2 regions of the Bradyrhizobium daqingense genome follow, and region 2 is predicted to be linked to the other one. Evidence: predicted binding sites of a transcription regulator. Region 2 holds the regulator's gene; the other holds the start of a gene.
What was found. Region 2 encodes LexA, which represses DNA repair genes until DNA is damaged. Its sites were predicted from a motif close to TGTTCNNNNTGTGTTCNG; they were not measured.
Positions count from the first base shown of each region.

Region 1: the regulator LexA is predicted to act here: its motif matches at 9,280-9,297, upstream of uvrA (excinuclease ABC subunit UvrA).

Region 1 is NZ_CP088014.1:5,358,340-5,369,447, reverse strand. Features, by position in the region: gene LPJ38_RS25405 (AAA family ATPase) at 1-604, shown strand, start outside; gene LPJ38_RS25400 (SRPBCC family protein) at 1,017-1,580, shown strand; gene LPJ38_RS25395 (YVTN family beta-propeller repeat protein) at 1,583-2,521, shown strand; gene LPJ38_RS25390 (alpha/beta hydrolase family protein) at 2,553-3,560, opposite strand; gene LPJ38_RS25385 (hypothetical protein) at 3,923-4,150, shown strand; gene LPJ38_RS25380 (HAD family hydrolase) at 4,210-4,884, opposite strand; gene LPJ38_RS25375 (DUF433 domain-containing protein) at 4,990-5,076, shown strand; gene LPJ38_RS25370 (hypothetical protein) at 5,206-5,529, opposite strand; gene LPJ38_RS25365 (DinB family protein) at 5,594-6,157, opposite strand; gene uvrA (excinuclease ABC subunit UvrA) at 6,208-9,183, opposite strand; gene LPJ38_RS25355 (outer membrane protein) at 9,449-10,204, opposite strand; gene LPJ38_RS25350 (outer membrane protein) at 10,451-11,108, opposite strand, start outside.
Region 2 is NZ_CP088014.1:5,463,519-5,474,626, reverse strand. Features, by position in the region: gene gltA (citrate synthase) at 1-605, opposite strand, end outside; gene gltX (glutamate--tRNA ligase) at 752-2,179, opposite strand; gene LPJ38_RS25905 (glutamine--tRNA ligase/YqeY domain fusion protein) at 2,334-4,010, shown strand; gene LPJ38_RS25900 (YybH family protein) at 4,021-4,407, shown strand; gene LPJ38_RS25895 (ComEC/Rec2 family competence protein) at 4,566-6,860, shown strand; gene LPJ38_RS25890 (GAF domain-containing protein) at 6,870-7,811, opposite strand; gene LPJ38_RS25885 (hypothetical protein) at 8,033-8,470, opposite strand; gene lexA (transcriptional repressor LexA) at 8,862-9,563, opposite strand; gene LPJ38_RS25875 (molybdopterin molybdotransferase MoeA) at 9,741-10,952, opposite strand.

The DNA of each region.
Region 1 (11,108 bases), 110 kb from region 2:
CACCATCATCGTCGGCGAAAACGGCACTGGAAAATCGACCATCCTGGAGGGTATTGCGGCACTTGCCGGTTATGACGACGCCGGCGGCGGCAAGGGTTATCGCGCGGTCGATCATTCCAATGCGCGCGAGATCATGGGTGGGGAGTTGTCGACCGCACTTCGCGCCGGCTGGGTGCCAAAGATCACCAACGGCTGGTTCTTTCGAGCCGAGACCTTCTTCTCCGTTGCGAGATATCTCGACGAAGTATCGGACATGCCACCCGATTTTCTGTCGTATTCCCACGGCGAGGGCTTTCTGCGCTTCTTCGAGGAGCGATGCCAGAGGCAGGGCATCTTCATTTTCGACGAACCGGAATCGGCGCTGTCTCCGGCCCGCCAGATGGAATTCCTGAAGCTGCTGCATCGCATGGATTCTTCACGCAATTGCCAGGTCATCATGGCAACGCATTCGCCGATGCTGATGGCCTATCCCAACGCGCGGTTGCTGCGATTGACGAAGTATGGTCTGGAGCCGGTAACGGTGGAGGAGACGGATCACTACCGTGTCATGCGTGAGTTTTGCGCTGATCCGCGCGGATTCGTGGAGGCGACGCTGGGGGAGTGATAGGCGCGGTTGGCGGTCGTCCTCTCCGCCGTCATTGCGAGGATCTCTTGCGACGAAGCAATCCAGCGCTCAACCCTCGTGTCCCGGACAAGCAAACGCGTAAGCGTTGCGGCGCAGAGCCGGGAGCCGGATGGTGCACCGTAAGCTGCCGTGAGATGGGCCCCGGCTCTGCAGCGCACCACTTCGTGCTGCGCAGCGTCCGGGGCACGAGGCTGTCGTCGAATGGCTGGGGCAGTTTCCCGTTTCTCGCGGCACGTCGTGCCAGAGCTTTGCGTTCGCACTGGATGGTGTGGATGCCCGGCAACCACACCGCCACAGCCGTGCCACGAACAGGTCTCCCCACGGTCCAAAAATGCGCTACCATGACCTCAGCGCGCCCGAAGTCGCGCAAATCGAGGAACGAGGAAACGACATGAGGATGATAGGCGGAACGGCGCTCGCCGAGGTGGCGGCGCTGGCGGTGGCGGGGATGGCTCTGGTGGCCGCATTCGAACCGGTGTGGGCTCACGGGCCGACCCGGCAGAAGGTGCGGGAATCCATCGAGATCAGTGCGCCGCCGGCCAAGGTCTGGGCCGCGATCTCCAATTTCCAGGACATGAGCTGGCTTCCGATCGTCACGAAGACTGAGGGCCAGAAGGGCAACGAAGTCGGCGCGACGCGGACGCTGACCCTGACGGGCGGTCCCACGGTCGAGGAGGAGCTCTACAAATACGAGCCCGACATGCAGAGCTATTCGTACCGGATCACCAAGGTCGACGTGAAGGTGCTGCCGGTGACCAATTATTCCTCGACCTTGACGGTGTCGCCGGCGCCTGATGGCAAGGCGAAGCTGGAATGGGCCGGTGCGTTCTACCGCGGCTACCCCAACAACGATCCGCCGCCGGAGCTGAGCGACGAAGCTGCAACAAAGGCCGTGAGCGGGCTGTACAAGGCCGGGCTCGAGGCGCTCAAGAAGAAGATCGAGAGCGGCAGCTGATCGTGCGTATCCTGGTTCTGGCGGCGCTCGCCGCCAGCATCGCGCAAGCGTCCGCGGAAGAGGCCTTCGTCACCAACCAGCTCAGCGACGACCTGATGATCGTCGACCTCGCCAGTGCGCGCGGGGTTGCGACCATCCCGATCGGCGGCAAGCCGGCGGGCGTCGCCGTCAGTGCGGACGGGCGCTTTGCCTATGTGACGAGCCCCGATTCCAAGGCGGTGACGGTGGTGGATGCCGCAGCCCGGCAGGTCGCCGGCCGTATCGAGGTCGGCGGCGGGCCACTCGGCATTGCCGTGGCGACCGATGGCAGGACGGTCTATGTCGCCGACTGGTATGCCGCCGCGGTCCGGGTGATCGACGCGGCGAGCCGCAGCGTCACTGCCAGCATCGCGGTTGGCGCCTCGCCATCAGGCCTTGCCGTGACACCTGACGGCAAGCTGCTGCTCTCGGCCGATCGCGACGATAACAGCGTCTCGATGGTGGACACCGCCACGCGGCAGCGCAAGGCGGTCATCAAGGTCGGCACGCGCCCGTTCGGCGTCACCATCGATGCCGAGGGCAAGCGCGCCTACACCGCAAATGTCGGCTCCGACGACGTCTCCGTCATCGACATCGCCGGAGGCCGCGAGATCGGCCGCGTGCCGGTCGGGATGCGGCCCTATGCGGTGGCGCTGACATTGGGCCGCGGCTTCGTCACCGACCAGTATGGCGGCACGGTCAGCGTGTTCGACCTGGCGAGCCTGAAGCCGATCAAGCGCATCAACGTCGGCGATTATCCCGAAGGGATCGCGGCGACCGCCGACGGCAAGCGCGTCATCGTCGCCTGCTGGGAGAGCAACATTTTGAGCATCATCGACGCGACTGATCTGAAGGTGATCGGCGAGATCAAGACCGGCGACGGCCCGCGCGCGTTCGGGGCGTTCTTGCGGAAGACCGAGTAGCTACGCCAAGAGGCAGCTAAGGCAACCCAGCTCATGGCGCGGGAACGAGGCCGGCCGCCGCCCTCTTGGCCATGCGTGGGGACGGAGGAGCCGAAATCTGCGGAGGCGCAGCATCGGGAGCCAATGCCAGGATCGGCTGCCAGGCCGCATTCCAGCGCGTCAGCGCGTCCCGATTGCCGTCGTAGGCCAGGTCGAGGAAAGCCAGGGTGAGCTCAGCCGTCGCAGCCTTCACCTTCGGGTTCAGGGCCGGACCGCCCGTGAACGCGCGATCCGTGAAGATGCTGTGCGAGCCGCCTTCGAACACGGTAAGCAGCTTGCGCGGCGTGGCGATGGCGTTGAAGACGGCCAATCGGTCGGTGGTGGGCGAGTGATATCCGGGGATTTGGATGACGTCGTTCGTCGCCGTCACGTGCAGGTTCGGAACGGTGATCTTGCCGAGGACCGAGGCGAGATCGGTTTCGCCATAAAACGGCGGCGCGGAGATGACGATCGCGGCCGTAAAGCGCGGGTCGCGGGCCTCGACCCACCTTCCGTCGCGCATGACGCGGGCGCCCACGGCAACGAGAGCCGTGTTCGCGCCGTAGGAATGCCCGGCCGCGACGATGCGCCGACGATCGATCCGGGCGCCATAGGGACTGGACAGCATGCGATCCAGGGCGAAGTGCATGTCGAGCGCGCGCGCCAGCGCCTCGCTCTCATGAGCGGCTCGTTGCAAGCGATCGACGACGCCGAGGGGATTGCCTGCCCAGAGCGAGGAATCGCTGCCGGCATGCTGAACGTGCAAGCTCGCAACGCCATGGGCCGACCAATACCGGCCCAGATAGCTGTAGCCTCTGCGCGAGCCGCCGAGGCCGTGGGAGAACACGATCAGCGGTACGCGCGATCCTGGCGCAACATCCGCAGGCCAGTGCAGACGGGTCGGTACGGGCCGCGCACGCGCGGGATCGACCCAGTCGAAGTCGGTGTAAGCGGGTGGGGCGGACTGCGCTTGCACCGGGTGCGCGGTGACTGCGGTTGTGACCGCGACCGCGAGCAGCATCGCACCGAGGCGGCGTCGCGTCATTTTCGCGGGGGCGGACGCGTCGCTGCCCAACTTGCATGCACGCTGCATAAATCGCACCAGATGTAATATTGAATTGCACTTAGTGTAATTTTGTAAGTTGGTCGATTTCGTGGCGGGTCGTCATCACGAGTTCGTTTGAAGGGAAGGGCGGCCACCGCGAACGAAGCGGCGAACTGCCGCATCATAGGGCCGCAGCCTGATCGACGAGCTGCGCCGGACCGCCATGACGTCGGCTGAAGCACCGCATCGAACCGGATCTCCGACTGAGCCGACAGATGGTCTCCAACATGAACTGGCGCCGGGGATCGTGCGCAGCGCAGGAAGCGGAGACGTTTGCAATGGATAAATGGGTCGAGCTCGGCGTGGCCTGGCTACCGTTCCTGCTGTTGATCGGAGCCTGGCTCTGGTTCTCGCGGCGGAACGGCATGCAGGCGCGCGGATCGTCCGGCGCGACCTTGATCGAGCTCTATGAGCAGCAGGTCGCGGAGACGAGGCGGATGAACGGCCTTCTGGAGCGGATAGCGCTCTCGATGGAGAAGCGCGAACCGCCGCGCGGCAGCGCGTAGCGAGCGCAGGTCGTAGTCGTAGCCCGCATGAGCGGAGCGACATGCGGGCAGAGCTGTCCTCAGCCGCCGGCGCTCCCGGATGTCGTTTCGCTCATCCGGGCTACCGCACTGGAGCACAGCGTCGAAACAATCTCATCCATCCGCTCAAACACGTGATCAGGCCCCAGCGCTCGCAGCGCTGCGGGCGCAGCATAACCCCAGCACACGGCGCCGCAGGCAATGCCAACGGCGCGTGCCGCGTCGATGTCACGGACCTCGTCGCCGATCGAAATCACCTGCGCAGGCGCGACGCCGGCCCGGCGCATGACCCGGCGAAATTTCGCCGGCTTGCCGAACAGCGACGCCGCGCAGTCGAAATGTGAAAACAGCGTCGCGGCGTCGCCGAGCTTCTCGCGCGCATTGGCCTCAGTGTCGGAGGTCACCAGCGCGAGCTGCACGCCGTTCTCGGCCAGGGTCCGCAGCATCGGCTCGACGCCCGGAAACAGCGGGATCTCGCTTGCAGCCTCCGCCTTCAGCCGCCGCGCATGCCGCGCAATCGCCGGCAGCTTCCACAAGGGCACCTCGAGCCGCGAAAGAATCTCGCGGCTCGACGCATGCCGGAGCTCCTCGATCTCCTCACGCGCGACGCGGCGAAAATTGAAGCGATCGGCGACATCGTTGATGGTGCGCAGGAACCACGGGAAGCTGTCGGCGAGCGTGCCGTCGAGATCGAAGATGGCGAGGGCGTAGGACATGAAGGCGGGCTTCGAGTTCGCTGACAAGTGGGATGCGGCGTGCCAAAGTTGGTCGAGTTCGAGGACAGCCATGCGACACGAGCGGATCGAAATCAACCCGCGATCATGGACGGCAAGCCCGTGATCCGTGGGACACGTGTCCCGGTTGAGCTGGTGTTGCGCGAACTGGGCGCTGGGATGACCCCCGAGTAGGGTTCGCTGCTGCTGGCTCGGCTGCTGGGTACCATCGACCAGTTTGGTCAGGGGCTTTTCAGCCGTACGCCGTCATCGATGAGGTTCGTTTCCGATCTCGCTTCCTGTAGCTCCGCAAATAGCCATTCCTCACCGCACCTTGCGGACATCGACATTGATATCGAGATCGATATTGGTCACGCAGGTCTGACTCGTTTTGTGCGAGCGCCCCTCATGCCAATCGCCGTCGCGCACCCGGGCTCCGCTAACATTGGCCAGCTTTAGGCATCGCCATTGCGGCAGTTGCCCACTGCTTTCGCCGGCAAATTGCCAGGCCAACACGGCCTCCTCGCCGCGCTTGTTGGTGCCGATGATGTGCGGGCAAAGCTCGCGATACCTGCCCTCGTAAACGCAGGTCACCTGCCGCTCGCCGAGGATCGCGTTGCGAAAGAGTGCATAGGTTGGGCTCGGCATGGAGGCCACTCCATGTTCACTTGATGCCGGACGTCTCTCGACAGCATCGTCGCCGGCTATTGAGCTAGGATTTCCAGACGGTGTCCTCCGTCCAGCCCAGATCGGCGAATTCGGCGGCTCTGAGCGGTGCCTCTCCCTCCGCGAAGAACTCGTCAAGCTGGGGCGGTGCGACGCTCGTTTCGGACAGCATGGCGTGCGCCTGGCCGCGATGATGAATCTGATGTTGGAAGAGATGCATGAGCAGCCGGTCGCGCCGTTCGGTCTGGACGGCCGTGCCGCGATTGATCCGCACAACGCCGTCGAGACTCTCGGGCGTCAATGCATCGCAGACGGCGATCAAGCGCTTGTCGACCGCGGCTTGCGCTGGCTTGAGTTCGGCAAGAGAAGGGCACGGCACCTGGTTCTGCCAGGCCGCCGGGCCCAACCAGCCGCCCTCGAGCGCATCGACGTAGAAAAGGTCAACGATATAGATGTGGTTCAGGGTGCGCTGCAGGCTTGGAAAGAACCCGTTCCGATTGGCCTCGAAATCGGGCTGAGACAGAGCGACGCAAGCCGTAAGCAGCCGATGGTTCGCCCAGGCGTTGTTATGCGCGAACGCGCGATAGGTCTGCACAAACCCCGCAGGCAAAGCTCATTCTCCCTCAGACAAGTGCGTCGGCGCATTCCAGCCGTGTAAAATTACTCCGCCGCCTCGCTCGTGCTTCGCCGCTTCGGCTTCCGCGCCTTCTTCAGCACCGGCTCCAAAAATTTGCCGGTATAGCTCCGCGGCGCCTTCGCGATGTCCTCGGGCGGACCCCAGGCGACGATCTCGCCGCCGCCATCGCCGCCTTCGGGGCCGAGGTCGATGACCCAGTCGGCGGTCTTGATGACTTCGAGATTGTGCTCGATCACGACGACCGTGTTGCCCTGGGCGACCAGCTGGTGCAGCACCTCCAAGAGCTTCTTGACGTCGTGGAAGTGCAGGCCGGTGGTCGGCTCGTCCAGGATGTAGAGCGTGCGGCCGGTAGCGCGCTTGGACAGCTCCTTGGCGAGCTTGACGCGCTGGGCTTCGCCGCCCGACAGCGTCGTCGCCTGCTGGCCGACATGGATGTAGTCGAGGCCGACGCGGTGCAGTGTGTTGAAGGTCTCGCGCACGCGCGGCACCGCCTTGAAGAACTCGGCGGCCTCCTCGACGGTCATGTCGAGCACGTCGGCGATGCTCTTGCCCTTGAACAGGACTTCCAGCGTCTCGCGGTTGTAGCGTTTTCCTTTGCAAACACCGCAAGTGACGTAGACGTCGGGCAGGAAGTGCATCTCGATCTTGATGACGCCGTCGCCCTGGCACGCCTCGCAGCGGCCGCCCTTGACGTTGAAGGAAAAGCGGCCGGGCTCGTAGCCGCGCGCTTTCGCTTCGGGCAGACCGGCGAACCATTCGCGGATCGGCGTGAAGGCGCCGGTGTAGGTCGCGGGGTTGGAGCGCGGGGTGCGGCCGATCGGCGACTGGTCGATGTCGATGATCTTGTCGATGTGTTCGAGGCCCTCGAGGCGGTCGTGCGGGGCGGCGCCCTCGCTGGCATTGTTCAGCTTGCGGGCGATGGCGCGGTAGAGCGTGTCGATGAGAAGCGTCGACTTGCCGCCGCCGGAGACGCCGGTGACGCAGGTGAACAGCCCCAGCGGAATCTCCGCCGTGACGTTCTTGAGATTATTGCCGCGCGCGTTGACCACCTTGATGGTGCGGCGATGGTTCGGCGGGCGCCGCTCCGGCACCTCGACCTCGAGCTCGCCGGTGAGGTACTTGCCGGTCAGCGATTTCGGGTTGCGCATGATCTCGGCGGGCGTGCCTTCGGCGACGATGTTGCCGCCATGCATGCCGGCGCCGGGGCCGATGTCGAGCACGTAGTCCGCGAGGCGGATCGCGTCCTCGTCATGCTCGACCACGACCACAGTGTTGCCGAGGTCGCGAAGCCGCTTCAGCGTGTCGAGCAGGCGGGCATTGTCGCGTTGGTGCAGCCCGATCGAGGGCTCGTCGAGCACGTAGAGCACGCCTGTCAGCCCCGAGCCGATCTGTGAGGCCAGGCGAATGCGCTGGCTTTCGCCGCCGGACAGCGTGCCGGAGGAGCGGGACAGGGTGAGATAATTGAGACCGACGTCGAGCAGGAAGGTGAGGCGCTCGCGGATCTCCTTCAGGATGCGGCCGGCGATCTCGTTCTGCTGTGCGTTGAGCGCATCGGGCACGGTCTCGAACCATTCGCCGGCCTTCTTGACCGACAGCTCCGAGATTTCGCCGATGTGCTTGCCGCCGATCTTGACGCAGAGCGCCTCGGGCTTGAGCCGAAACCCGTGGCAGCCCTCGCAAGGCACGTCGTGGAAATACTTCGCCAACTCCTCGCGCGCCCATTCGCTTTCGGTCTCGCGATAGCGGCGGTTGATGTTGGTGATGACGCCCTCGAACGGCTTCTTGGTGTCGTAGGAGCGCACGCCGTCCTGGTAGGAGAATTTGATCTCGTCCTCGCCGGAGCCGTAGAGGAGCGCATCCTTCGTCTTCTTGGCGAGATCCTTCCACTTGGTGTCGAGCGTGAACTTGTAGTGCTTGCCGAGCGCGGTCAGCGTCTGCTCGTAATAGGGCGACGAGGACTTGGCCCAGGGCGCGATCGCGCCCTTGCGCAGCGACAGCTCCTTGTCGGGAATGACGAGGTCCTCGTCGACATGCTGCTCGACGCCGAGGCCGCCGCAGGCGGGGCAGGCGCCATAGGGATTATTGAACGAGAACAGGCGCGGCTCGATCTCGGGGATGGTGAAGCCGGAGACCGGGCAGGCGAACTTCTCCGAAAACAGGATGCGCGCGGGGCCGCTCTTGTCGTGGATCTTCGCGGTTTTCTTTTTCTCTTCCGTTGGCGCGGCCGCAGGCGCATCGGCGAACTCGACGACGGCAAGGCCCTCTGCGAGCTTCAGCGCGGTCTCGAAACTCTCCGCGAGACGCTGGCCGATGTCGGCGCGCACCACGATGCGGTCGACCACGACGTCGATGTCGTGCGGGAATTTCTTGTCGAGAACAGGCGCTTCCGCGAGCTCATGGAAGGTGCCGTCGATCTTGACGCGCTGAAAGCCCTTCTTGAGCCATTCGGCAAGCTCCTTGCGGTACTCGCCCTTGCGGCCGCGCACGACCGGGGCGAGCAGATAGAGGCGCGTCCCTTCCGGCAGCGCCAGCACGCGATCGACCATCTGCGAGACGGTCTGGCTTTCGATCGGCAGGCCCGTGGCCGGCGAATAGGGCACGCCGACTCGCGCCCAGAGCAGGCGCATGTAGTCGTAGATCTCGGTAACGGTGCCGACGGTGGAGCGCGGATTCTTCGACGTCGTCTTCTGCTCGATCGAGATCGCCGGCGACAGGCCATCGATCTGGTCAACGTCGGGCTTCTGCATCATCTCCAGGAACTGGCGGGCATAGGCCGACAGCGATTCGACGTAGCGGCGCTGGCCTTCGGCGTAGATGGTGTCGAAGGCGAGCGAGGATTTGCCGGAGCCGGAGAGGCCGGTGAACACCACCAGCTTGTCGCGGGGAATCTCGACGTCGATGTTCTTGAGGTTGTGCTCGCGCGCACCGCGGATCGTAATTGCGCGCAGGCTCGAGCCCGCGTTCTGTTGTTGGCGCTTCGCCTTGATCACTTCGTCCATCCCGCTGATCCTCAAGGAATCCCAAAGGCGCGCGATCGCGCCAATGGTGAAGGCGCGCTTCGCCCGGAACCGGGATCGGCGCCGATGGGTATGTCAGCGAACGTAGGAAGAACGGGAGCAGATTTCCAGTGGCGTTTGCGAATCGTCAACGGAATGTTGGCGCGCTGGCGGCATCTGGCAGCAGGAGCGGTGGAACTGGGCCGCGAAAACAAAAAGGCCGGCGCGAGGCCGGCCTTTCGTGAAGATGTGACGTCGGCGGCGAGGATCAGTACCTCGCAACCACCGGACCGCCGAAGGTGTAGTTGAGGCGCACCGTGGCCATGTCCACGTCCTGCTTGATGCTGTCGGTGCGGGTGGTCACGCCGAGGAAGGTAAAGGTCTCGTTGTGCCTGCCCATGAACAGGTGGTTGTATTCGATGCCGACCGACCAGTTCGGGGCGAAGCCGAATTCGATGCCGGTTCCGACGGAGCCGCCCCAACGCGTTTCGTTCGCGTTGTCGAGGGTGACGCCTGCAAAAGTGCCGCTGTACTTGCTGTGAGTGACGGCAGCGCCGCCCTTCACGTACCAGAGCACGTTGTTCCAGGCATAGCCGACCTGGCCGGTAAAGAGGCCAATGGCATCGATCTTGGTGTTGTTCACCAGCGGGGAGAGCGCGGCCGGGGAGCTCGTGTTCGAACCCTTCAGATCAGCCCAGTCGCCCTGAGCTTCAAGGCCGAACACCCAGTTGGTGGACTGCCAGCGATAACCGATCTGACCACCGACGATTGCGCCGGTCGCATTGTGACAACCCTCGGCCACGGCCGGGACGACGGCGATGGGGCCGACACCGGTAAGATCCCAGCAATTGCGGCTCGAGGCACCGCCGGCGTTGGCGCCGATGTAAAACCCGCTCCAGTTGTAAATGGCCACCGGAGCAACCGGAGCCTTGGTGTAGGGGCGCGCCGCGAGATCGGCGGCCATGGCCGGAGCGAATGAGCTCAGTACAAGTAGGCTGGTCGAAGCGAAAAGAAGCTGTCTCATATCAATTCAATCCCCATTTTCTGCGTTGCCTTCCGTGCGGAGGGAAGGATTCGGACGCTAAGATCCGACAGATCGTACCTCAATTAAGCCGGAGGTTGTGTGCCCGAGAAGCCACAACATAAAGGGAAATCACGTCCTGATTTGGCAGTCTTATGCGTTAGGCCGGCACGCCAACAAACAAAAAGGCCGGCGCGAGGCCGGCCTTTCGTGACGATGTGACGTCGGTCGTCTGAACAGTACTTCAGCTCAGTACTTGGCGACGACCGGGCCGCCGAAGTGATAGTTCACGCCGACCTGCACGGTGTGGAGGTTGAGGGTGCCGGTGTTGACCGGGAAGACGCCCGAGAAGTAGGTCTCGCCGCCCAGGCTGCGATAGAGATACTCGCCCTTGATCGACCACTGCGGTGCGAAGAAGGCCTCGACGCCGGCACCAACAGTCCAGCCCGAATGAAACTGGCTTTCCGAGAGGCTCAGAACAGGGGGCGCGCTGACGCTGATCTTGTTGTCGATCCAGGCGTAACCACCAGTGGCGTACAACAGGACGCTCGGGGAAGCGAGCCAGCCGATGCGACCACGGACGGTGCCGAGCGCGTCGATGCGCGAACTGACGGTCAGGGGAATGATGGCGCCGCCAAACGCAACAGGACCTGTCGCCGAGGCGTTTACGTCAGCCCACGCACCATCAGCCTCGATGCCGAACACGACGCTGCCGGTCTGCCAGTTGTAGCCGGCGGTGCCACCGACGAAGCCACCCTGCATGCGCGGATCGCCAGAGCCGCTTTCCCAAGCGCCGCCACCGACGACACCGAGATAGAAGCCGGTCCAGTTGTAGACGGCGGCCGGAGCGATCGGAGCCTTGGTGTAGGGGCGGGCTGCCAGGTCAGCGGCTGACGCGGGAGCGGCG
Region 2 (11,108 bases):
AAGTTCTCGGCAAAGCCCAGCGAGTTCTTCGGATAGATGAAGGGCTGGCCGACCGTGTACTTGTAGGCCATCGCCGCCAAGGTCGGGATCTTCGCGATCATGCGCATGGATGCGATCATGCGCTGCTTCGGATCGTTGATGTCGGTGCTATCGTGATAGAAGGCGGCGAGCGCGCCGACGGCCGCAACCATGATCGCCATCGGATGGGCGTCGCGGCGGAAGCCCTGGAAGAAGCGGGCCATCTGCTCGTGCACCATCGTGTGATGGGTCACGCGATGGTCGAAATCCTTCTTCTGCGCGGCGGTCGGCAGATTCCCGTAGAGCAGGAGATAGCAGGTCTCCAGGAAGTCGCCATGCTCGGCGAGCTGCTCGATCGGGTAGCCGCGGTATTCCAGGACGCCCGCGTCACCATCGATGTAGGTGATCTTGGACTGGCAGCTCGCAGTCGAGGTGAAGCCCGGATCGTAGGTGAACAGGCCGGACTGGCCGTAGAGCTTGCCGATATCGATGACATCAGGCCCGACGCTGCCGCTGAGGATCGGAAGATCGTAGTTCTTGTTTCCGACCGTCAGTGTGGCGGTCTTGTTGCTTGGTTTTGCGTCCATCGTAGGTCCCCGATGTGTGGTGAAACGGGCCGGAGCCGGAGGCCCCTGGGAAGATCATGGGGGCAGGCCGGATGTTCCAGAATGTACGGGGGAGATGGGTATATTATTGCTGTGTGCGCTGCAAGATCATGGCAGCCATGGCCTACTTACGTCGTAGACTGATCCTTAAGCCGCGCGAGGCTCTCCTGGCGTCCCAGGACGTCCAAAACCTCAAATATACCAGGCGACGTCGTCCGTCCGGTCAGCGCAGCCCGCAAGGGCTGGGCGACCGCGCCGAGCTTGAGACTATTTTCCTCGGCGAAGGCGCGCAGCGCGGCCTCCGTGGTGGCGCCGCTCCACGTCTCGACTTTCTCCAGCGCGGAATGAAGCTGGCCGATCAGCTTGCGGTTCTCTGCCGTCAGCAGCGTCTGCGCCTTGGCATCGAGCTGCAGCGGCCGGTCGGCGAAGATGAAATAGGCGCCGTCGATCAGCTCGATCAGCGTCTTGGCGCGCTCTTTCAGGGCGGGCATGGCCTTGAGCAGCTGCGCTCGCGTGGTGTCGTTCAGCTTGGCCTTGATCTCGTCGCGGGCAGGCACGACGTGGTCGAGCACATCCTCGAACATCTTCACGAGTGATTGATCGTCGGCGTTGCGGATGTAGTGACCGTTGAGGTTTTCCAGCTTGGCGAAATCGAACCGCGCTGCGGCCCGGCCGACGCTGGCGAGGTCGAACGCCGCGATCATCTCCTCGGTCGAGAAGATCTCCTGATCGCCATGGCTCCAGCCGAGCCGGACGAGATAGTTGCGCAGCGCCGCCGGCAGGTATCCCATGGCGCGATAGGCATCGACGCCGAGGGCGCCGTGACGCTTCGACAGCTTCGAGCCATCCGGACCGTGGATGAGGGGGATGTGAGACATGCTCGGCAGCGCCCAGCCCATCGCATCATAGATCTGCTTCTGGCGGGCGGCGTTGATCAGATGGTCATCGCCGCGGATGACGTGGGTGACGCCCATGTCGTGGTCGTCCACGACCACCGCGAGCATGTAGGTCGGGTTGCCATCGCCGCGCAACAGCACGAGGTCGTCCAGGTTCTCGTTCTGCCAGACCACGCGGCCCTGGACCTGGTCCTCGATCACGGTCTCGCCGGTCTGCGGCGCGCGCAGCCGGATCGTCGGCTTGATGTCGCCCGGCGCCGTGGCCGGGTCGCGGTCGCGCCACATGCCGTCATAGAGGCGGGTGCGGCCTTCGGCGCGCGCCTTCTCGCGCATCGCGGCGAGCTCCTCGGCAGTGGCGTAGCAGCGATAGGCCTTGCCCTCGGCGAGCAGTTGCTCGGCGACCTCGCGGTGGCGGGCGGCACGGGCGAACTGGTAGATGACTTCGCCGTCCCAGCCGAGCTCCAGCCATTTGAGGCCGTCGAGGATGGCGCCGATCGCCGCCTCGGTGGAGCGCTCCCGGTCGGTGTCCTCGATCCGCAGCAGCATCTTGCCGCCATGCTTCTTCGCATAGAGCCAGTTGAACAGCGCCGTGCGGGCGCCCCCGATGTGGAGGAAGCCGGTCGGCGAGGGGGCAAAGCGGGTGACGACGGAATCGGTCATTCTTGGCAGGGCCTATGCATTGGAGGCGGTGGTGTATAGCAGGACCGGCGCATAACTAAAGCCCGGCGGCGGATCTGGCAGGCTTTGCTTAGCCCTTGGCTCAGCCACGCGAATTTGGCAGAAGGTCCGCTGATTTCCCTACAGGATTTTCGTAATGACAGAACCGGTGGCACCTGAGGTTGGGCGCGATTTCATTCGTGACATCATCCAGGCCGACCTTGAGCAGGGCAAGTACAAGGAAATCGTGACCCGGTTCCCGCCGGAGCCGAACGGCTATCTGCATATCGGCCACGCCAAGTCGATCGCACTCAATTTCGGCATCGCGCAGGAGTTTCCGGGCCGCTGTCACTTGCGCTTCGACGACACCAACCCGGTCAAGGAGGAGCAGGAATATATCGATTCCATCCAGGCCGACGTGCGCTGGCTCGGCTTCGACTGGGGCAAAAACCTGTTCTTCGCCTCGGACTATTTCGATCGCCTGTACGAATGGGCGGAGCAGCTGATCCGCGACGGGCTCGCTTATGTCGACGACCAGACCCAGGAGGAGATCCGCCTCTCGCGCGGCACGCTGACCGAGCCCGGCAGGAACTCGCCGTTCCGTGACCGCACCGCGGAGGAGAACCTCGACCTGTTCCGGCGTATGAAGGCGGGCGAATTCCCGAACGGCGCGCGCGTGCTGCGGGCCAAGATCGACATGGCCGCGGGCAACATCAATCTGCGCGATCCCGTGCTGTATCGCATCCTGCATGCGCATCATCCGCGCACCGGCACGAAGTGGAGCATCTATCCGAGCTACGATTACGCGCATGGCCAGTCGGACGCGATCGAGGGCATCACGCATTCGATCTGTACGCTGGAGTTCGAGGATCACCGGCCGCTCTATGACTGGTTCATCGAGAAGCTGCCGGTGCCGTCCGAGCCGCATCAGTACGAATTCGCGCGGCTGAATCTGACCTACACGCTGCTGTCGAAGCGCGTGCTGACCCAGCTCGTCCGCGACGGCCATGTCGCGGGCTGGGACGATCCGCGCATGCCGACCATGGCGGGCATGCGCCGCCGTGGCGTGCCGCCGGCGGCGCTGCGCGAATTCGTCAAGCGTATCGGTGTGGCCAAGGCCAACAGTGTGGTCGATGTCGGCATGCTCGAATTCTGCATCCGCGAGGAGCTGAACCGCACGGCGCAGCGGCGCATGGCAGTGCTGAAGCCGCTGAAAGTGGTGATCGAGAACTATCCGGAAGGGCAGACCGAGGAGCTCGAGGCGATCAATCATCCTGATGATCCTTCGGCCGGCACGCGCAAGATCACGTTCGGCCGCGAGCTCTATATCGAGCAGGACGACTTCATGGAGAACCCGCCGAAGAAGTTCTTCCGCCTGTCGCCAGGCAACGAGGTGCGGCTGCGCTATGCCTATTTCGTCAAATGCACCGGCGTGATCAAGAACGACGCTGGCGAGGTGGTGGAGCTGCGCTGCACCTACGATCCCGCGACCAAGGGCGGCAACGCGCCCGATGGCCGCAAGGTCAAGGCCACCATGCACTGGCTGCCGGCGGCGGCATCGAAGCCGGCGGAGATCCGCATCTACAACCAGCTGTTCTCCAATCCGAGCCCGGACGCTTCGAACTTTGCGGCCGATCTCAATCCGAACTCGCTTGAGATCCTGTCCGATGCGCGGGTCGAGGCCTCCGTTGCGGAAAGCAATGCGATGGAGCCGATGCAGTTCGAGCGCCAGGGCTATTTCGTGCGCGACAAGGATTCGACCCCTGGCAAGCCGGTGTTCTCGCGGACCATCGGCTTGCGCGACACGTTCGCCAAGGAAGTCGCCAAGGGGTGAGGGGACCACAATGATCAGCGAAGCCGACGCCATCGTTTCAGGCATCATCGCGAAATGGTGCGCCGGCTTCGCAAAGCTCGACGCTGCGGCGCTGTCGTCGCTATATTCGAGGAACGCGTTCTTCTTCGGCTCCAATCCCAAGCTCTATCGGGGCCGGGACGGTGTTGCCGATTACTTCAATGGCCTGCCGCGCTGGCGCAAGCCGAGTGCGGCGTTCTCCGAGGTGAACGCAGCGCAAGCAGGGCCCGATCTGATCAACGTGGGCGCCACCATCACGTTCGATCTTGCTGGCGAACGTCCCGATCTCGTCGTCAAGATGAGCTGGGTCATCATCCGCGAGGACGGCGAGTGGATGATCGTCAATCACCACGCCTCGTCGAAGGCGCCGCTGATCTGACGCGAGCAAGGCATCGTCAGGGCCGCTCGAAGGCCTCGGTGACTGGGAGTCAAAGTAAAGTAGGGCGCTCCACCGACTGTTCCTGATCCGTACCCTATTCGCATATCCGCACGGTCCGGTAGCCTCTGCACCCGTCGCGTATCGTAAGGTGCAGGGGAATGGCGGAGCCGGGCCGGCCAATACGCTCCCAGGGAGTTGCCGGGACGTGGCCGCTCGGCCGCGCTGCCTCGGCTGGCGGCCTAGCACCTGCTGGCTTTGGCCTGTGGCCCGCGATCATCGAGACATTGCGCGGCTGGGCGCGCGCGGAAGCCGGTCCGGGGCGCCTGCTGCCTTGGGTGCCCGTCGCGTTCGGCGGCGGCATCGCGCTCTATTTCGCCGCCGATCATGAGCCGGTGCTCTGGGTCGTCGCGTCGACGGCGGCCACGCTCATGCTCGGCGCAATGCTGCTCCGACGCAGCCGGCTGTTCGCCCCGGCGATCATGATCGCAGCGATCGCCGCCGGCTTTTGCATCGCGACCTGGAAGACGGCGCGCATCGCCCATCCCGTGCTGGCCAAGCCGCTCTATTCGGTGTCGCTCTCGGGTTTCGTCGAAGCGCGCGATATCCGCGAGCGCACCGACCGTTTCGTGCTGCGCGTCACCGCGATGGAGGCGCAGCGCAGCGACGTCAAGCTGGAGCGCGTGCGTCTGTCGGTGCGCAAGGGGACGGCGCCGGAGGTCGGCAGCTTCGTGCAGCTGAAGGCGCGGCTGATGCCGCCGATCTCGCCGGTGCGGCCCGGCAGCTATGACTTCTCCCGGGACATGTATTTTCAAGGCATCGGCGCTTCCGGTTTCGTGATGGGAACGATCGCGGCGTCGGTACCGCCGGAGGCCGGTGGCTTGCGGCTGCGCTATGCTGCGTTCATGCAGGGCCTGCGCGATGCGATCGACGCACGCATCCGCGCGACGCTCGAGGGCGACAATCGCGCGATCGCAACGGCATTGCTCACCGGACGGCGCGATGCGATCAGCGCGCCCGTCAACGACGCCATGTTCGTTTCGGGGCTCGGCCATGTACTGTCGATTTCCGGCTATCACATGGCGGTCGTCGCCGGCGTCGTGTTCTTCGCGGTGCGCGCGCTGCTGGCGCTGATCCCGGGGCTGACGGCCGACTTCGCCATCAAGAAATGGTCGGCGGCCGCCGCGCTGGTCGCGGCTGCGTTCTATTTGCTGCTGTCGGGTGCGGAAGTCGCGACGCAACGCTCGTTCTTCATGACGGCAGTTGTGCTGATCGCGGTCATGGTGGATCGCCGGGCCATCACCTTTCGTACGCTGGCGGTGGCGGCGCTGATCGTGCTTGCGGTTGCGCCCGAAGCGCTGGTGCATCCGAGCTTTCAAATGTCGTTTGCGGCAACGCTCGGTCTCGTCGCGCTGGTGCAGATCGGCATGCCGAACCTGTTCGCCTCGCCCGATCATTCGGCGACCGCGCGCATCGCATTGTGGGGCGGCCGCGAGATCGCGATCCTATTCCTGGCCTCGCTGATCGCGGGGCTCGCGACCACGCCCTATGCGGCCTTCCACTTCCATCGCGTCACGCCCTACGGCGTCATCGCCAATCTTGGCGCGATGCCGGTGGTCTCGGCATTGGTGATGCCGGCGGGGCTGCTGGGACTGATTGCAGCGCCCTTCGGGCTCGACGGCGTGTTCTGGTGGCTGATGGGGATCGGCATCGACTGGATGGTCGCGGTGTCGAGCTGGGTGGCGGCACTGCCGGGTGCGATCGGCCGCATTCCGGCTTTCGGCATTGCGCCGTTGATGGCGGCAAGCCTCGGCATCATCATGATGGGGCTGTTGCGGACGCCCTTGCGCTGGGCCGGTGCCCTGTTGCTGCTGGTGTCCCTCGCCTGGGGCTTGTCGGCGCGCCAGCCCGATATCCTGATTGCCGGGGACGGCGCGAGCGTCGCGGTGCGGGGGAAGGACGGGCAGCTGCACGTGATCCGGGCGAGCAAGGACAGCTTTCTGCTGAGGGAATGGCTGGCGGCCGACGCCGATCCGCGCGACGCCGCAACCAATTCGCTGGCCGATGGCGTGTCATGCGACGAAGCCGGCTGCGTGACGCCGCTCGCCGACGGGCGGCTGGTCGCGCTGTCCCTGCGCGTCGACGGGCTTGCCGATGATTGCAGCCGCGCCGCGCTGGTGGTGACGACCCGGCCAGCGCCGTCCGGCTGCGCAGCCATGGTGGTCGACCGGCCGCGGCTTGCAAGCCAGGGCGCGCTGGCGCTGACGCAGCGTGGTGACGGCTTTGCCGTTCAGGCCGTGAGGGCGAGAGGCGCAAGCCGGCCCTGGTTGCCGGCCGGCGCTGGCGAAGGGGATTTCGACGGCAGCCTCGTGCCCAAGAACTTTACGGCCAAGACGGCAGCGCCCCGGAGTCGGGACGCAACGCCGGCAGAGACCGACCTGCAGGCTGACGATTGAGCAGATGGGCTACAGATACCAGGCCAGCACGGCGTCGAGACCGGCGCTGCCGATGACCGGCAGTGCCACCATCTGGCTCAGCCCGGCCGCGCGGGCCTCCGCAGCCGCGATCGAGTCGTCATGCGCGAGATCATCGTTGAGCGCGGGCATGCCGGTGGCCCAGGCGCCCCCGATGCTGCCGTCGCTCCTGGCGATCGATGTCGTCGCATAGAGGCCCGCAAGGTCGGTCTGCCCGCTGCAATCGCCGGCGCGGAAGACCAGCGCAGAGCGAGCCTCGTTCGGGACCCAGATCTCGAAGCGTCGCGCGATCGGGGTGGCCTGTGCGGAGAGGAAGGTCAGCACCCAGCTCTGGTCGGCGCCGGTGCGGTAGGGCACGCCGACGCCGAGATTGATCCCGACCTCGGCGGCTTCTTCCCACCGCAGAAAACTCCTGGCGTTATGCAGGTCCTTGATGATCAGCGGCAGGCCGGCCTTCCAGGTGCGTCCGGGCAGGCCGAAGCCGCGCGGGAATCTGGTGTGGCGGGAGTTGAATTCGAACATGTCGGCGGTGCCATAGTAACCGTCGACGAGCCGCATCTCGTGGGAGACATCGGGATCGTTGTGCCAGAGCTCGATCGCCCCGACATGCGCTTCGTCATCGCCGCAGAACAGCACCATCACGGCCTGCAGGAATTCGCCGGCGAACACCGGCACCGCGACGCCGCAGGTGAGGCCAGCTGCGAGCGCCTGATCGGTCCGCTTGAAGTACGAGTTGGCAAACTTGGTGAGGATCACCGGATGGCCGCTGGCCCACGCTTTGCCGGGCAGCCCCTCGTCATGACCGAAGCGCAGGTCCTCACTCACGGCCTTGAACGCGGACAGCCCTTCACCGTAGAGGCCGCCGCCGAATTCCAGCCGCATGCGCGTGCGGTCGGGCACCCAGAGTTCGACGACGCGAATGAAGGCTTTCATCGACCATGTCCGCTGTGTCAGGTCCCGACAGCATCGGTCATTTGACCGCGGAGCGGACGTTCAAAATTCAGGCATGGCGGCCCAAAGTTCGTGCGCGGGTCGAGGCGGTGCTCAGTCGGCTGCCCGGATATCACGAGCGCCAAACCGTCCATGTCGCCGGCCGCGGCCGGCGAACGGCAATTTCAATTCTGGTCTCCGACCTGGACGGCCGGGACGGCGCATCAGCCGATCGGCAGGCGGGGCGTTGGGCTCGGGCGGCTGTCGGCGATGATCTGCGGCTTGTGCTCGCGCTCGCTGACCGGCTGGGTCACCGGCAGTTGCAGCACCGTTGCGCGCTGGCCTTCGACGAGCTGCGTCACCAGCACGTATTTGCCGTCAGGGAATTCGATCGCGTCGTGATGGCGATCGGGAATGTGCGGATCGATCTTGCCGAACTTGCCGACGCGGGAGTTGATGGTGCGCGTCCAGATCCAGCGATTGTCGTAACGGACGTTGTCGGCGAAGGCGAGCTCCGTTCCCGGCAACAGGCAGACGGCTACGTTCGGATCTGCCGCGGAAGCAAAGCCGCGCGTCGAGGTGCCGCGGAACGTCGTGGAGACGATCGTCTCGCCGACTTCGGCGGGACGCGATGCAACGGCATGCAGGCTGTAGTCACACATCGGGTGCTCCTCATGCGAAGATAGCAACCCGCGCCTCTTTCGGAGGCGCAAGCCTCTATCAGAGTGGAAGCACGTGACGCTCTGCTCGGTTGTAGGCGAATCTGCGGCTGGCGTTCGCGAGACGCGATCACATTATCTTTTTCAGATTCACTAGGAACAAAGCTCATTTCAGCGCATTTGGGGACCACAGAACGCCTGTGGCCGCGGGCGCTGAGGCACCATTGCGTGCTCGATCTTTCGAGCTCGGACACGATGAGCGCCTGGCTCCGCCCCCGAGTGTGTCGTACTGAATGAGGGCCGGACAACCTGCGCAAGACCGGAAAGACTGTCCAGCCGGAGCGGACGCATCCGCTCCAATCGGGATCATCGGTATCGAATGACCGCCGGGCGGTCAGTATTTGCGGTACAGCCCGATCAGCTTGCCCTGAATCTTCACCCGGTTGGGCGGCAGGATGCGCACCTCGTAGGCGGCGTTGGCCGGCTCGAGCGCGATCGAGGCACCGCGGCGGCGGAAGCGCTTGAGCGTCGCTTCCTCGTCGTCGATCAGCGCCACGACGATGTCTCCGGTATCGGCGCTCTCGTTACGCTGGATCAGTGCCATGTCGCCATCGAGGATACCCGCTTCGACCATCGAATCCCCGCGCACCTCGAGCGCGTAATGTTCGCCGGAGCCGAGCATGTCCGGCGGGACGCTGATGGTGTGGCTGCGGGTCTGCAATGCCTCGATCGGCGTGCCGGCCGCGATGCGGCCCATCACGGGCACGGCAACCGGACGCTCGCCCTCGTCCGCGGGCGGGCTGGAGCTCGCACGGATCTTGCCGAGATTGCCCTCGATGACGCTCGGCGTGAAGCCGCGGCGGTTGCCGGCAGCGGCCTGGAGCTCGGGCAGTTTGATCACCTCGATGGCGCGGGCGCGGTTGGGCAGGCGGCGGATGAAGCCGCGCTCCTCGAGTGCGGTGATCAGGCGATGGATGCCTGACTTCGAGCGCAGGTCGAGCGCATCCTTCATCTCGTCGAAGGAGGGCGGCACGCCGCTTTCCTTCAGACGTTCGCTGATGAACCGCAGAAGCTCGTATTGTTTGCGCGTTAACATCTCGACCAAAGTCCCCCGGTTGATGTCGTTCGATTCCGAGACGCTGTATTGGAGCGGCGAACCGCTACATCCTCGAAACAAATCATGAACAGACACTATATGTTCGATATGTGTTCCGCAACTGCTTAATTTACCGTGAATGCGGCCAAGTTCGCGGAACGCGTGTGGTGGATGCGTTCAGACGGGCAGGCGCAGCACCTCGCAAGGCGTGCCGGCTTCGGCCCTGGGTGCGAACGGCGCGCGCACGAGAAGTGCCTGTGCCGCAGCAAGATTCGCAAGCAGCGAGGAATCCTGGTGGTTGACGGGAACAGCGACGAGCGCGCCGTCGTCGCGCTCCTCCAGCCTCGCGCGAAGATAATCCGCCCGCATGTCGTTTGCGCCGACGTCCTTGCCGAGCACGGCGCGCTCGTGACGATGATGAATCACGGATCGGCCCGACAAGGCGCGAATCAGCGGCACCATGAACAGGAAGGCGCAGACATAGGACGAGACCGGATTGCCAGGCAGGCCGATCACGCGCATCGCCCCCAGTCGTCCGTGCATCATCGGCTTGCCCGGGCGCATCGCGATCTTCCAGAACGCCATCGCGATGCCTTCGTCGCGGAGCGCCTGCTGGACCAGATCGTGATCGCCGACCGAAGCCCCGCCGGACGTGACCAGGATGTCCGCGCCGCTTTCGCGCGCGCGGCGGATGCCGGCGGCGGTGGACTCGAGCGTGTCGGCGGCAATGCCGAGGTCGATCGTCTCGGCCCCCTCGCTGCGGGCGAGCGCGTGCAGCGCGTAGCCGTTGGAATAGACGATCTGGCCGTGGCCGGGCTTCGAACCTGGCAACACGAGCTCGTCGCCGGTGGCGAGAATCGCGACCTTCGGACGGCGGCAAACCACAAGCTGCGGGTGATTCATGGCGGCGGCGAGCGCCAGATCGCGTTCGGTGAGTCGGGCTCCCCTGCGCAGCAGCACGTCGCCTTCGGAGAAATCAACGCCTGCGGGGCGAATGTGCCGCCCGGCGATGGCGGCTTCCTTGATCGTCACCTGCTTGCCGTCGGCAACGGTGTCCTCCTGGATCACGACCGCGTTGGCGCCGGTGGGAATGATGCCGCCGGTGAAGATCCGCACCGCTTCGCCGGGACCGACCGACCCGGCAAATGGCCGGCCTGCCGCAACCTCGCCGATGACCGTGAGCGTGGAATCGACCGTTACCGCATCGGCCGCGCGCACGGCGTAGCCATCCATCGCCGACATGGCTTCCGGGGGCTGCGTGCGCAGCGCTGCCACGTCGCGGGCGAGCACACGGTGGAAGGCCGCATCGAGCGCGGCCATCTCGTGAGGCAACGGCTCGGCACCCGCCAGCACCGCGGCAAGCGCGTCGGAAACCGGCATCAGGGCCACGGGTGAACTCCGCAACAAATCAAAGGACACGATCGGTAAGGTTCTAGCCCAGTGAGAGGATCGACGCAAAAGAGGTCTCAATGGAGTGAGAAAGACGCGCTTCCTTTCCGCGCAACTTGGGCTTATCTTTTGCCGGTGACAAAATTGCTCGAAAAG